2 regions of the Sphingomonas sp. T1 genome follow, and region 1 is predicted to be linked to the other one. Evidence: riboswitches for the same ligand, from Rfam matches in the RefSeq annotation. Region 1 holds a riboswitch; the other holds the start of a gene.
What was found. Region 1 has a riboswitch for thiamine pyrophosphate ahead of GV027_RS14215 (TonB-dependent receptor domain-containing protein). Riboswitches for the same ligand answer to the same signal wherever they lie in the genome.
Positions count from the first base shown of each region.

Region 1 (7,320 bases):
GAAAATCGTCACCTCGACCTCGTCATTGGGGGCCAGCCGATACCCGTCGTTGGGCACGGCACCGGTCGACGCAGGCGTGGGGGGCGCGGTTGGTACCTGCGCCCCGGCGGCCGCAGCGGCCATGAGCAACGGCAGAACAAGCGAATGCGCCATGCGGATCTTCATCATCATCCCCTTAGAAACGGGCCGTGACACCCGCCGATGCGGATGTGGCCGTATAGTCGTAAATCGCATTGTCAGCCGTGCGGCGCTGGTGAGCGACGTTCAGGCTGAGCCGTAGCGACCGGTGAAAATCGAATGCATAGCTTCCGCCGACGACGTTCAGCCTGTCCTTGCCGCGTGGTGGCTGAAGCGTGAGCGCCAGATCCTCGCCGCGCGGGTCGCGTCGCGCGCGCTGGGCGAACAGCGTGGCGGTGCTACGCGCCGAGAGCAGATAGGACACGTTGAGATTATAGCTGTCGGCGATGATATAGGTCGCGCCAAACGAGCTCTGATTCTGCACCGCACGGCGGCCGGAGCCGACGATCGTGAACCGGGGCACCGGGCGTATCGTCACCTGCGCGTCGAACGACGGGCCGCTGAAGGACGGCACGGCCGCGCGCTTGGGGTCGGCATGCGTGATGCCGCCGCCAAGCCGGAAGCTGACGCGCGGCGCGACCGAACGTTCGAAGACCAGCTGGACGTCGGTGATCATCGTCGAATCGTCGATCCCGGTCAGATCCTCGATACCCGGGCGCGCGATCTTCGCAACCGAGCCAATGAGCTGCAGCGTACCGAGGCTGGGCCGCCCATAGCCGATCCCCGCGCGTAGCGCCGACTGGTTCGTGTCCAGAACCTTGCGGCTGCTGTTGGTGAGCGACACGCGGTTGACACCCACCGCGGGAAAGAACCCCGCCGCGGCGCGGCAGCTCGCGCCGACGTCATAGACCTGGCGCAGGAAGCTCTCGGTCACCACGGTGTTGGTGTCGCCGAGATCGAACTGTGCGCGTTCGAGCGCCGCGCTGCCGGTCACGCTGCAGGGCGCGCCGACCGGGGTCGTCACGCTCGAGGTGAGGTTGATCCGCTCGCGATCGAGGCCGCTGAACCGGGTGTTGAAATCATAGCCGACCGTGCCGCCGGCGGTGACGCGGGTGCGTCCGAAGATGCGGTTCAGATCGACCGCCAGCGCCGGCGAAACGCGGATATTGTCGCGCGGCCCGCTCCCGCGCGCGTCGTTGAGACGCAGCACGTTGCTGTCATAGACACTGGTGATCACCGGCACGACACGAAACCGGTCGACATTGCCCGCGACGGGCACGCTGACGGGTGTGTTGACGTTGACCGTCTGTGCCTGCGCACCGCTCACCAAACCGCCAGTCATCGCCGCCGCGAGCGCGACCTTGCCGATCCGTGCAGTTCGCTCGTCTCGAGCCCTTCGCATTGTTTCCCGTCATGTTTTCAATTGCTACCCGCATGATGCGCGGTCGCATTTGTCCTTCGAGCTATTCCGGCGCTTGTCAAATCTCGACTCGCGGCACCGGGCCCAAGGGCACCGCGTCTCGATAAGTGAAAAGCGCGATCAGGTCGAGTGACGGCGTCGCACGGTGCTGTCCCTTGATCGTACACCGGGTCGCGACGATTCGGGTGTCAGGCCTCGGCGATCAGGCTGAGAACGTCGCCGATCAGGCGTCGCATCGCGTCGCGCGCACCATCGGCATCGCGCGCGGCGATCGCGACGGCGACCGCGGCATGGTCGGCGATGTTCGCGCTGCGCCCCTTGATCCGGTTGGTGAAGCGGATCGAGGTGCGAAGCGCGGTTTCGACCACCGACTGGAACTGTGCGTAGAAGGGATTGCGCGACGCGCGCAGGACGGCGACGTGGAACGCGATGTCCGCGTCGAGCGGATCGTCATAGCTGCGCTCCGCAGCGGCCATCCGCGCCAGCCCCGCCTCGATCGCGACCATGTCCTGTTCGGTGTGGTACAGCGCCGCGAGCGCCGCCGCTTCGGGTTCGATCCCGATCCGCAGCTGGTTGAACTGCTGCAGCAGTTCGACCGAGAATTTGCGGTCGAGCAGCCAGCGCAGCACATCGGTGTCGAACAGGTTCCAGCTGCTCGCTGGCTGCACGATCGTGCCCTGTCGCGGGCGCGCGCTGACCAGTCCCTTGGCGGTGAGCATCTTGACCGCCTCACGGGTGACCGATCGACTGACGCCATGCGCCACCGCGATCTCCGCCTCGGTCGGGAAGGGCCGATCCGTATATTGGCCGGTCACGATGGCCTTGCCGAGCAGGTCGAGCATGCCATGCGTAAGGTTCCGTCCCAGATCCCGATTCTCCAGGGCAACGACGTCGGTCAGCACACGCTCCATAAAGCCTGTGTGGCGCAAACCGGTCCGGCTGTCACCCACTGCAAGCGTCTGGGCGGGGTGGATTGTCATATAATTCTGCCGCGCGTGTGCCGGGACGGCGCTGCGGACGGGCAAACGGGCAATAACGCTATCGCCGGAGGACCGAACCGCCTAGACGGCGCGCTCCCCGGGGGGCCGCTGACGCGCGGCTGAGAGGTGGGCTGCAGCCCATGACCCGCTGAACCTGATCCGGTTGATACCGGCGTAGGGAGGGCTGGCGGCGCGTCCGTCGTCCCTCCGTGTGGAGTGGACGCAAGACCGTGATGATCCTTCGATTTGACCTGATGGCGGGCCGGCCGCCCCGTGTTGCATGCAGTGCGCTGGCAGTGGCACTTGGTGCTGTGGTGGCCTTCGCCCCCGCCGGCGCGCAGACGCAGGCGGATTCGCGGGACGGCGCCGACCCGGTCGATATCCGCGTCGTCGGCCTTCTCGATCCCGAAGGGCTGCTCCCCGACCAGACGGTGCCCAAGTCCGAGAGCGCGATCGCCGCGGCGTTCATCACCAAGCAGGCGCCGACGCTCAACGCGTTCCAGCTGGTCAACCTGCTGCCCGGCGCGACCGTCGCGTCGAGCGATCCGTATGGCCTGTCGACCAGTTCGAGCCTGACGTTGCGCGGGCTGGGGCAGGACGAGATCGGTGTGACGATGGAGGGCGCGCCGCAGAACGACATCGGCTATTATTATGCCTATCCCTCGCAGTTCGCCGATACCGAGAATCTGCAGCGGATCGCGCTGGCGCAGGGCGCGGTCGATATCGCGTCGCCGACGCTGGGTGGTGCGGGCGGGTCGCTGTCGCTCTGGCTCGACGATCCGAGTGCGGCGCCGCGCGGGCTCGTCGACCTGTCGATCGGATCCTATGCGGCGCGCCGCGGCTTCGTCCGGCTCGATACCGGGCGGATCGGCCAGACGGGGTTGCGGGCCTTCGTCTCCTATTCGAACACGCGCGCGAACAACTGGCGCGGTGCCGGCCATGACACGCGCCAGCATGTCGATGCCAAGCTGCTCGGCGAATGGGGGAATGGCAATCGCGCGAGCCTGGCGCTGTCGTTCAACGATGCGAACTCGTCGACCTATCGCAGCCCGACGCTCGCCGAATGGCGCGCGCAGGGACGCGATTTCAACTTCGATGCGCGGTACAGCGCGGGCAACACCAATTACTGGCGGCTCTACCGCGCGCCGTTCCGCAACCTCTATGCGTCGGCGCCGGTGCATCTGGCTCTGGGCGCGGGGGTGACGCTCGACAGCACCAGCTATCTGCAGTTCGGCTACGGTAATTCGCCCTATGGAACGCAGCTCGGCACGACCGGCAATTTCCTCGGCATCGAGCCGCTCGCCGATCCGATCGCGCTGCCGGGCGCGGTCGACGGGGTCGCGACGGTGCTGGGCAATTACACCGGCGACCAGCGCCGCGTGGGCACGGTCAACACGCTGACGATCGAGCGCGGCATCCACCGGCTGACCGCGGGGCTGTGGTTCGATCACGGCACCGATCGCGTCGTCCAGTCCTACACCGCGGTCGGTGCCGACGGCGAACCGGCCGATCGCTGGGGCTATCGCGCAAAGGCGATCCGGACCGCGGACGGCCGGCTGCTCGCCTATGAGAACCAGCGGACCGTGACGGTGACCAAGGCGGCGTTCCTGGCCGACCACGTCACGCTGACCCCGCGTCTTGCGGTCGATATCGGGTTCAAGGGCGTCAATGTGCTTCGCAGCGGGCGCAATTACCTGCCCGGGCCGCAGGACCGCGTCCGCCTCGACAGCTTCGCCGCGCTGCCGCGGGCGGCGGTGCATTACGAGATCGACGACCGGCAGCAGCTGTTCGCCAACATCACCACCAATTTCCGCACGCCGAACGAGTTCACGCTCTACGACAGCTATGCGGGCGGTGCGCTGGTCAGCGCGGGGACGACCGCGCTGAAGAACGAATATGCGGTCTCGCAGGAGCTGGGCTATCGCTATATCGGGCCATCGCTGTCCGCATCGGTGACGGGGTTCCATTATGATTTCCGGAACCGCCAGCTGGCGACGGTCATCACCAGCGGCGGCGCGCTGGTCAATTCGACGCTGAATGCCGGGGGGCAGAGCTCCTACGGGATCGATGCCGAGATCGACTACCGCCCGGCGCGCGGCGTAAGCGTCTATGTCTCGGGCGAATATCTGCGCGCGCGGGTCAGCGACGACCTGCCGGTCGGCGACGACTTTCTGCCGACCCGCGGCCGGCATGCGGTCTCGAGCCCGACCGTCCAGGTCGGTGGCGGCGGGACCTATGACGACGGACGGCTGTTCGGCAGTGTCGCGGTGAAATATGTCGGGCGGCAATATGCGACCTTCGTCAATGACGAGAGCATCAAGGGCTATGCGACGCTCGACCTGTCGGTCGGCGTGCATCTGGCGTCGATGCTCGACGGCAAGCGGACCGACCTGCGGCTGAACGCGATCAACGTGACCAATCCGCGCGTGCTGGCGGGCGTGCAGTCGGTCTCGACCAATGCGCGTGACGTGATCGGGCGCGGCGGGACGCTGATCGCGGGATCTGCGCCGACCTATTATGTCGGAAGTGGTGCGGCCGTCATGGCGACCATCTCGCGCGGCCTGTGACCGGAGCGTGCGCGATGATCGGCGCGGGCTCGCCGGCGGCGCATCTGGTCCACGGGATGGGCACCGACATGGCCGCGCCGAGCTGGCCGGCGATCACCGCCGAGGAAGCCGCGACCGTGGCCGCGCAGTTTCCGGCCGCCGGTCCGCTCGAGCGCGTGCACTGGCATTCGCCGCGGCCCTTCTCCGCGGCGGCGCTGATCGAGGCCGGGCAGGGGATGTTCCTGCTCAAGCGGCACCACCGCCGGATGCGGACGCCCGATCAGCTCGGCGCGGAACACCGGTTCATCGCGCACCTGCGCCCGCACATTACGGTGCCCGAGGTCATGACGCTCGCCGCCAGCGATAGCGGCGCGCTGGCCCGCGGCGACTGGACCTATGAATTGCATCGCAAGGCCGCCGGCGTCGACCTGTATCGCGACCGGCCGTCCTGGACGCCGTTCCTGTCACTGGCGCAGGCGCGGGCGGCGGGCGTGGCGCTGGCCCGGCTGCACCGCGCGTCGCAGGGGTTCGATGCGCCGCCGCGACCGCCGCAACCGCTGGTCGCCAGCTTCACCATCCTGCCCGATCCCGATCCGATCGCGGCGGCGGAACGCTATGTCGCGGCGCGGCCGGCGCTCGCCGCGTTCCTCGCCCCGCGGCCGTGGCGGCGCGAGCTCGTGTCGCTGTTCAGCGCGCTCGGCGACGGCTTGCAGCCACGGCTCGCCGCGCAGCCAGCCTTGTGGACGCATAATGACTGGCATCCCTCCAACCTGCTCTGGGAGGAGGAGGACGTGCGGACCGTCATCGATTTCGGGCTGGCGGACCGGACCTGCGCGCTGCACGACCTGGCGATCGCGATCGAACGCAGCGGTGTCGCCTGGCTGGCGCTCGGGCAGGGCGAGGATGCCGCGATCAGCCAGCCCGAGGCGGCGTGCGCGCTGCTGGCTGGCTATGCGGCGACCACCGCGTTCGGTGCGGAGGACCGGGCGACGCTCGTCCGGCTGCTGCCGCTGGTGCATCTCGAATTCGCCTTGTCGGAGGTCGCGTATTTCGCAGGGGTGCTCGGCGACATGAGCGCGGCGGCGCTGGCCTGGGACGGCTATCTGATCGGCCATGCGGCGTGGTTCCTGTCCGAACCGGGGCAGGCGTTCCTCCGCCGGATCGCCGATGCGGAGCACGGCGCGTGACGATGCTCGAGATCGCCGCGGTCGCGGTCAGTTTCCTCGGCATCTGGCTGACCGCGGTGCGGCGGCTGTGGTGCTGGCCGGTCAACCTGCTGGCCTGTGCGCTGTACTTCAAGCTGTTCCTCGACGTGCGGCTCTATGCGGACATGATGCTGCAGGCGGTGTTCGCGGGTGCGCTGCTCTATGGGTGGCGCAACTGGACGCGCGGGCGGCAGGATGCGGGCGACGTCGCTGTCGTGCCGCTACGGCCGATCCCCGCGCTGGCGGGGCTCGGCGCGGGTGCGGGTGCCGCGATGGCGATCGGCTTTGTCATGAGCCGCTATACCGACGCGGCGCTGCCCTGGATCGATGCGACGCTGAGCAGCTTCAGTCTGGTCGCGCAATATTGGACCGCGCGGCGGCACAGTGCGAGCTGGCTGCTGTGGATCGTCGTCGACATCGTCTATGTCGGGATGTTCGTCGTGAAGGGCCTGATGCTGACCGCGGGGCTCTATGCGGCGATGATCCTGCTCGCGCTGCTGGGCTATCGACAGTGGCAGGCGGCGCGTCAGAACCAGGCGCGCACCCCGAGCGCGAGCGAGACGCCGCCGGTCGTATCGCCATCGCTGCGCGCATAACGCGCGGTGGCACCATAGCGCCGCTCCCAGGACAGCCCGACATAGGGCGCGAATTCGCGGCGGATCTCGTAGCGCAGCCGCACGCCGAGTTCCGCCGTCGATAGCCCCGCGCCGATCCGGCTGCCGGGCATGTCCTGCGCGGCGAGGTTCAGCTCGACACGCGGCTGGAGGATCGCGCGCTGGGTGATGCGCTGGTCGTACCAGGCCTCCGCACGCGCCAGCACGTCGCCCTTGTCGGACAAGAACAGCGTGCCCTCGACGTCGAACCAATAGGGCGCCAGACCCTCGACCCCAAGCGCGGCATAGGTCCGTTTGGCACCTGCGCCGAGATCCTGGCGGACGCCCGCCTGCAGGTTCCAGTACGGGTCGAGCGCGCGCGAATAGAGCGCCTGCACTTCGGCGGCCTCGACCCCGTCGCCGAAGCCACCCTCGCCCTCGGTCTTGACGACAAGGCGGTGGATGTCGCCGCCGAACCAGCCTGCGCCGTCCCAGCGATAGCCGTCGCGACCGTTGCGCACCTGCACCTCGGCGAGGTTGAAGAGGATCTGGCTGAAC
Region 1 is NZ_LR733875.1:3,115,904-3,123,223, forward strand. It holds gene GV027_RS14200 (SLBB domain-containing protein) at 1-165, opposite strand, end outside; gene GV027_RS14205 (outer membrane beta-barrel protein) at 176-1,420, opposite strand; gene GV027_RS14210 (FadR/GntR family transcriptional regulator) at 1,627-2,349, opposite strand; TPP riboswitch at 2,514-2,602, shown strand; gene GV027_RS14215 (TonB-dependent receptor domain-containing protein) at 2,673-4,985, shown strand; gene GV027_RS14220 (phosphotransferase enzyme family protein) at 5,000-6,151, shown strand; gene pnuC (nicotinamide riboside transporter PnuC) at 6,148-6,765, shown strand; gene GV027_RS14230 (copper resistance protein B) at 6,696-7,320, opposite strand, start outside.

Region 2 (7,320 bases), 570 kb from region 1:
TCCGCCAGCACGCCGTGATCGTAAATGTCCGACAGCAGCCCCTTATAGCGCGGCCCGAACAGGATCATGTGGTGCGGAATGCCCGGCCACGTGCCCTTGATCCCGAAATGCACGACGAACAGCGACGGGCTGTACTTCTTGCGCTCGAGCGACGCCTTGGTCCGCTGTCCGCTGCGCGACGTCGCCAGCAGGTCGCGATAGGTGTGCATGATGTCGCTGTTCGCCGCCACCGCATCCGCCTGGCCCGACCAGCCGCTCGCCGTCGTGACCCCGGTCGCGCGGTCGCCCAGCGTCTCGATCGAGGTGACCGGGTCGTCGAGCCGCAGCACGCCGCCCAACCGCTCGAACTGGGTCACCAGCGCCGCGACCAGCCGGTTGGTACCGCCGCGCGCGAACCACACGCCGCCGTCGCGCTCCAGCTTGTGGATCAGCGCATAGATCGCGCTGGTCGTCATCGGATTGCCGCCGACGAGGAGCGTGTGGAACGAGAGCGCCTCGCGCAGCTTCTCGGACTTTACGAAGCTCGACACGATCGAATAGACCGAGCGCCAGGCCTGATATTTCGCGAGGGCCGGCGCCGCCTTGATCATCGACCCGAAGTCGAGAAACGCGACATGGCCGAGCTTCTCATAGCCTTCGTGAAACACGCCCGCCGAATAGGCGAGGAACTTCTCATAGCCCGCCCAGTCGCCCGGATGCAGCTTCTCGATCTCCGCCCGCATCTGCGTATCGTCATTGGTATAATCGAAATTCGTCCCGTCCGCCCAGTTCAGCCGATAGAAGGGCAGCACCGGGTCGAGCGTCACGTCCGCGCTCATGTCGTGCCCGCTCAGCGCCCATAGTTCGCGCAGGCAATCGGGATCGGTGATGACGGTCGGGCCGGCATCGAAGGTGAAGCCGTCGCGCTCCCAGTAATAGCCACGCCCGCCCGGCTTGTCGCGGCTCTCGACGATGGTCGTCTGGACGCCTGCGGATTGCAGCCGGATCGCGAGCGCCAGCCCGCCAAACCCTGCGCCGATGACGATAGCTGTCTTCATGATCTCATACTGCCTGCGATGGCGCGGACGGCGCGCACGATGGGGACGGGGGGCTTGCCGGTCAGGATCCGCGCCTTGTCGGTCATGGTCGAACGTCCGGCATAGAAACGGCCTATCAGCGAAGGGGAGAGGCGATAGAAGCGCTCGAGGATCCGGTAGCGTTCCTCGGGCTCCGCCGCGCGGAACAGCATCGTGTCGAGCATCCGGTAGAAACCGCGGCTCTTCCACGTCGCCTGCGCCATCGCATAGGTCGCGTCGTGCAGCCGCGCGCCCGAGAAATCCCCCAGCGCCGCGATCATCGACGCGGTCCGCACCGCATCGGGCAGCGAATAGCCGGTGGTCGGGTGGAACATCCCCGCGCGCATCCCCGCCTTGGCGACACGCGCCCCGGTCGAGCGCCAATAGGCCTCGAAATCGCCGCCCATCGCGACCGGCAGGACGCCCGATTCCTCGCGTTCGATCCGCTTCACCGACCAGCCGCGCTCGGCGACATAGGCGTCGATCCGGTCGCGCAGCACGGGCAGATCGAGATCGGGCGTGTCGCTGTAATAGGTGTCTTCGACGAACATCCGCCGCGCCTTGAACGGCAGGCAATAGACGAAACGATAGCCGTCGAGCTGTTCGACGCCCGCATCCATGACCATCGGCCGCGGTGCCTTGTGCATCGCGTCGAGCAGCAGCTCGCGTCCGAGAAATTTCTGCCACGCCAGATCGAGCAGCGTGAGGTCGCCCGGCCCGCGCGCGTCGATCACCCCGGTCGCCTCGATCCGGTCGCCGTCGCTCAGCACCACCGCGGTCGCGCTCGCGCCGCTCACCTTGCGGTCGAGCATCAGCGCGTGCGGCGGCAGGACGCGGCGTACCTCGCGGTCGAGCTGGACGCTCTCGATCGAATTGTAACGCGCGTCGATGGTCCGCGCATGCCCTGGAAAGCGCACGTCATAGCCCTGCCAGCCATGCACCACGAGCGGCGCGACGATCCATCGGTCCGCCGCCGCGACGTCGCTGTCGAAGAACGACCAGAGGTGGTTGCCGCCGACCGTCGGGGCGGCATCGACCAGCCGCACGTCGAGCGCCGGATGCTTCGCTTTGAGCGCCAGCGCGATCATCCCGCCGGCCAGGCCCGCGCCAACGATCGCGACGTCGCAGGAGATCGTCGATGCCATGGCTCCGACTAGCGCAAACCGGCGCCTGCGAAAACAGCCTTTCCCGCCCAATCGCGCACGAAGACAACCTGCATTGCCGGCCCCGCTGCCTCTTCCCCCACCGGGGCGATCCCCCTTGCCCCATCGCCGTCCGCTGCCACCGCGCGCCGGACGCGAACGGGCGGGGGAGCGTCAGGTCGGGCATGGCGCGCCGTCGCCATCTCCGCCACTATGTCCATGCCAAATTCGGAGCCGCCATGCCCCCCTCACACCCGACCGACGCTTCGCCAGCACCGCACGCCGGCGATCCCGGCCCTCGCCACCCCCAGGCGCCGACGCTGGCCACGTCGCGCCTGACGCTGACCGGCCATGTCCCTGCCGATCTCGACGATTGCGCCGCGATGTGGGCCGACGCCCGCGTCTATGCGATGATCGGCGGCACGCCGCGCAGTCGCGAGGAAGTGTGGATCCGGTTGCTCCGCTCGATCGGGCAGTGGACCGCGTTCGGCTATGGCAGCTGGATCGTGCGCGAGACTGTGACCGGCCGGCTGATCGGCGAGATGGGGTTGATCGAAGCGCGGCGCGCGATCCTGCCGCCGATCGACGGTCCCGGTGCGGTCGGCCCCGAAATGGGCTGGACGCTGACCGGCGACGCGCAGGGACAGGGTTATGCGTCGGAGGCGATGGCGGCGGTCCTGGGCTGGGCCGACCCGCGCATCGCCGCGACGACCTGCATCCTCGACCCCGGCAACGCGCCCTCGCTCCGCCTCGCCGAGCGCCTCGGCTACCGCCTGCGCATCGAGGGTCGTTATCGTGACGCGCCGATCCTGATCCTCGACCGACGCGCCTGACCTCGGTTCCGGACGCTCGGCGGACAGGTCGAGCGATGCTGGCCGAGGAACTGCGCGGGTTTTTACGGTACCGGGCAGCCGCAAGTCGTCGCTGCTGCCCGGCACCATGTGCGGCGCGCGCTCATTTCCGGATCAGCCGGGAGCGCACATGCCCATGTTTACGCGCTGGCGATCAGTTCGCCGGGACCTTGATGAACGGGTCATAGCTGTAAGTCTTGCCCGACATCGAGAAGACGACGCTGTACTGGTAGGACCCCGTTGCTGTGCCGTTGTTGATCACACAGGTCCAATAGATAACGCCCGCGGGCGTAGTCTGTTTTTCAAGCTTCTGGAATACACTATTCGGCGGGTTCTGCGTGCATTGACCGGTAAACCCGGTGATTGCGATATCATCGGCGGGATTGATGGGATAGACGGTCCACACCAAGACGTCACCGGCATTGCACGGCGTCGTCAACTCGTTGCCACCCTCGGACGTGCCTTCATAGCCCGTCGTGTCGATCATATACAGACCTTGGGTGATGGTCTGGCCACTGGCCGTCGACTGAGCTGTTTCCACATCCACAGCAATCATGATGTTGATGGTTGCCATATCCTCATCTCCTAAATTTATAGTATCGAGATGGCCTGTCTCCGACATGGCGTCAGACTTTCAAACAGGCGTTATCGTCGTAATGGAGCAATGTTCTGCTATCCGGATCTCAAATTCGTTGACCTGAGTGAAATTTCACATTGCAAGGCGTCAATGAGACTTAGACAACCGAGTTGTTGGCGCATGAATTCTGCAAAATCGATAAAGATATGATGAGGATCCGGTGTTCGGACATAGATCAGGGCGGCGTTGAGTTTGCAGGCGCACAGGCCGTCGCGCTTTGCAGCCGCGTATCCGGATGCCGCCGGTTTCGATCATTTTGCGGGGGCGATAGGCTAGAGTCAGTGCAAACAGGTGGAGCACCGGCCGGGCATGGTCGACCGAGGGTCTGAATGGCAACGGCGTTCGATCCGGTCCCGTTGCTGTGATAATTCCGCTACGGGTCATTGCGATTCCGACCCTGGCGGTGCGCTCGGTTTGGCTCTGACGGTCATGACCGTTATGGAGGGGGCCAATCCGATGGGCCGGGAGGTTTTTCCCCGGTTCATGTGGAGGGGAGCATTGGGGACATGGCTGATCACGGCCAGCCACCATCAGCCACATCATGAACGATACAGGTGCAATTATGAGCTCACTTTCCGGTTCTGGGATCGGCTCTGCGGCACCAACCGGGAGCTCGGCAATGTCCGCAGATCGCATGCCAAGGCTGCCGCGCGTGCTGGCCGCGGCGGCGCTCTGGGCCGTTCTGGCGGCGGCGAGCCCGGTCACGCGGCTTGACGTCGAGGTCGACAATCTTCGCTCGGCCAAGGGCTTGATCCGTATCTGTCTGACCGCCGACCCCGACAATTTCCCCGCCTGTGTCGACGATGCCAAGGCGCTGACCCGGACCCTGCCCGCCGCGGTCCGGACGACGAGCTTTCCGGGCCTGCCGCAGCGCGGCTATGCGCTGGCGATCATCCATGACGAGAACAGCAACTCCAAGCTCGACACGATCGCGGGCATCCCGCGCGAGGGCTATGGCTTCTCGAACAACGCCGCGGTACGCTTCGGACCGCCGCGCTTTTCCGCGGCACGGTTCATGCTCGCCGGTGATGCTGAAATGCAACAGGTCAGGATGCGTTACATCTTCTGACGGATTGCAACGGACCGAATGGGGTTGCCCCGCGTTGCGCGGTGGAACCTTTTTGTCCGGAGCCCGTCCTTGCGCGCATTCTCACTCGTTCTGACTGCCGCAACCGCGGCAGTCGCCCTCGCCACGCCGGCACTTGCGCAGACGGATCCCAATCCGACCCCGCCAATCACCGATCCCGCCGACAACAACCGCATCACGCTCGGTCTCGGCGTCGCGTCGCTTCCCGATTACGAGGGTGCGGACAGCAACAGCTTCACCCCCGGCGCGGTCGCGATCGGTACGGTCCGCGGGCATGATTTCTTCACGCGCGGTACGCAGCTCTATGTGAACCTGATCCCCAATACCGGGTCGGTCGGCATCAACTACGAAGTCGGTGTCATCGCCGCGGTGCGTACCGATCGCACGGGCCGGGTCGACAACCGCCAGGTCCGCGCGCTGGGCAAGATCGACACGGCCTATGAAGTCGGCGGCTTTGTCGGCATCGGCAAGACCGGTGTCATCACCAGCGATTACGACACGCTGACCGCGCGCGTCGCCTATATCCACGACGTGTCGGGCACGCACGACAGCTATGTCATCACCCCGCAGGTCAACTACACCACGCCGCTGTCGGTCCGGACCCTGGTCGCGTTCGGCCTGTCGGCGGATTATGCGGGCAAGGGCTTTGGCCGGACCTATGCCGCGGTCACGCCGATCGGCACGATCAACAGCGGCCTGCGCACCTATGACATCAACGACAGCGGTTTCCGCCGCGTCAACGTCTCCGCGTTTGCCTTGCAGAGCCTGTCGGGTGATCTGCGCCGCGGGTTCGGCGTCGGCGCGGGCGTGCTCTATGGCCGCATGCTCGGCAAGTACAAGGACAGCCCGATCGTCGCGGACGTCGGCGATGCCGACCAGTGGCTCGGCGCGGTGGGCCTGACCTACACCTTCTGATCGCAACCCGCCGATCGACCCGAAACCCCGTGCGGCCCGACCGCGCGGGGTTTTTCGTTTGCGCCCCCGTCCGTTGCGCCTATGCTCGCCCTACCCCGGGGGAGCGCCGATCCGCGCTTGAGAGGAAGGCAGGAGCCTTCGACCCGCTGAACCTGATCCGGTTGATACCGGCGGAGGGAGGGAGCGGTCGCCACAGAACCGTATGCCTTGCTCCGAGACCTTTAGGAGCAAGCGCATGGCCGATTACGATCCCCGCATCCCGACCGCCGACATCGGCGTCACCACCGGCCCGATCCGCGGCTCGCGGAAGATCCATGTCGCGGTGCCCTCCAGCCCCGACGTCCGCGTCGCGATGCGCGAGATCGTGCTCGACCCCAGCTGTTCCGAGCCGCCCTTGCGCGTCTACGACACCAGCGGTCCGTACACCGACCCGCGCGCCACGATCGACATCAACGCCGGCCTGCCGCAACTCCGCCGCCAGTGGATCGAGGCGCGGGGCGATGTCGAAAGTTACGACGCGCGCGCGGTCCGGGCCGAGGATAATGGCCAGCTCGGCCCCGACCGCTCGGGCGGCGTGCCGCAATTCCCCGGCAGTATCGCACGCCCGTTGCGCGCCAGGGCCGGCGCCAATGTCAGCCAGATGCACTATGCCCGCCGCGGCATCATCACGCCCGAGATGGAATATGTCGCGACCCGCGAGAATCTCGGCCGCGCGATGCTGAAAGAGTATAAGCGCGACGGCGAGAGCTTCGGTGCGTCGATCCCCGACTTCGTCACCCCCGAATTCGTCCGCGACGAGGTCGCGCGCGGCCGCGCGATCATCCCCAACAACGTCAACCACCCCGAATCCGAGCCGATGGCGATCGGCCGCAACTTCCTGGTCAAGATCAACGCCAATATCGGCAACTCCGCAGTCGCGTCGAACGTCGCCGCCGAGGTCGACAAGCTCGTCTGGTCGATCCGCTGGGGCGCCGACACGGTGATGGACTTGTCGACGGGGCGCAACATCCACGACACGCGCGAATGGATCCTGCGCAACAGTCCCGTGCCGATCGGCACCGTGCCGATCTACCAGGCGCTCGAAAAGGTCGGCGGCGTCGCCGAGGATCTGACCTGGGAGATCTTCCGCGACACGCTGATCGAACAGGCGGAGCAGGGCGTGGATTACTTCACGATCCACGCCGGCGTGCGCCTCGCCTATATCCCGATGACCGCCAAGCGGGTCACCGGCATCGTCTCGCGCGGCGGCTCGATCATGGCGAAATGGTGCCTCAGCCATCACAAGGAGAGCTTCCTCTACGAGCGCTTCGACGAGATCACCGAGATCATGAAGGCGTATGACATCGCCTATTCGCTCGGCGACGGGCTGCGCCCCGGTTCAATCGCCGACGCGAACGACGAGGCGCAGTTCAGCGAACTCTACACGCTTGGCGAACTCACCCACCGCGCGTGGAAGAGCGACGTCCAGGTGATGATCGAGGGCCCCGGCCATGTGCCGATGCACAAGATCAAGGAAAACATGGAAAAGCAGCTCGAGGTCTGCGGCGAGGCACCCTTCTATACCTTGGGGCCGCTCACCACCGACATCGCGCCGGGTTATGACCATATCACCAGCGGCATCGGCGCGGCGCAG
Region 2 is NZ_LR733875.1:2,549,240-2,556,559, reverse strand. It holds gene GV027_RS11535 (phytoene desaturase) at 1-1,037, opposite strand, end outside; gene crtY (lycopene beta-cyclase CrtY) at 1,034-2,200, opposite strand; gene GV027_RS11525 (GNAT family N-acetyltransferase) at 2,437-3,030, shown strand; gene GV027_RS11520 (hypothetical protein) at 3,203-3,622, opposite strand; gene GV027_RS11515 (sterol desaturase family protein) at 3,995-4,399, shown strand; gene GV027_RS11510 (DUF2141 domain-containing protein) at 4,305-4,754, shown strand; gene GV027_RS11505 (MipA/OmpV family protein) at 4,824-5,687, shown strand; TPP riboswitch at 5,776-5,883, shown strand; gene thiC (phosphomethylpyrimidine synthase ThiC) at 5,923-7,320, shown strand, end outside.
Region 2: linked by a shared signal. The riboswitch ahead of thiC (phosphomethylpyrimidine synthase ThiC) and the one ahead of GV027_RS14215 (TonB-dependent receptor domain-containing protein) in region 1 are both predicted to bind thiamine pyrophosphate.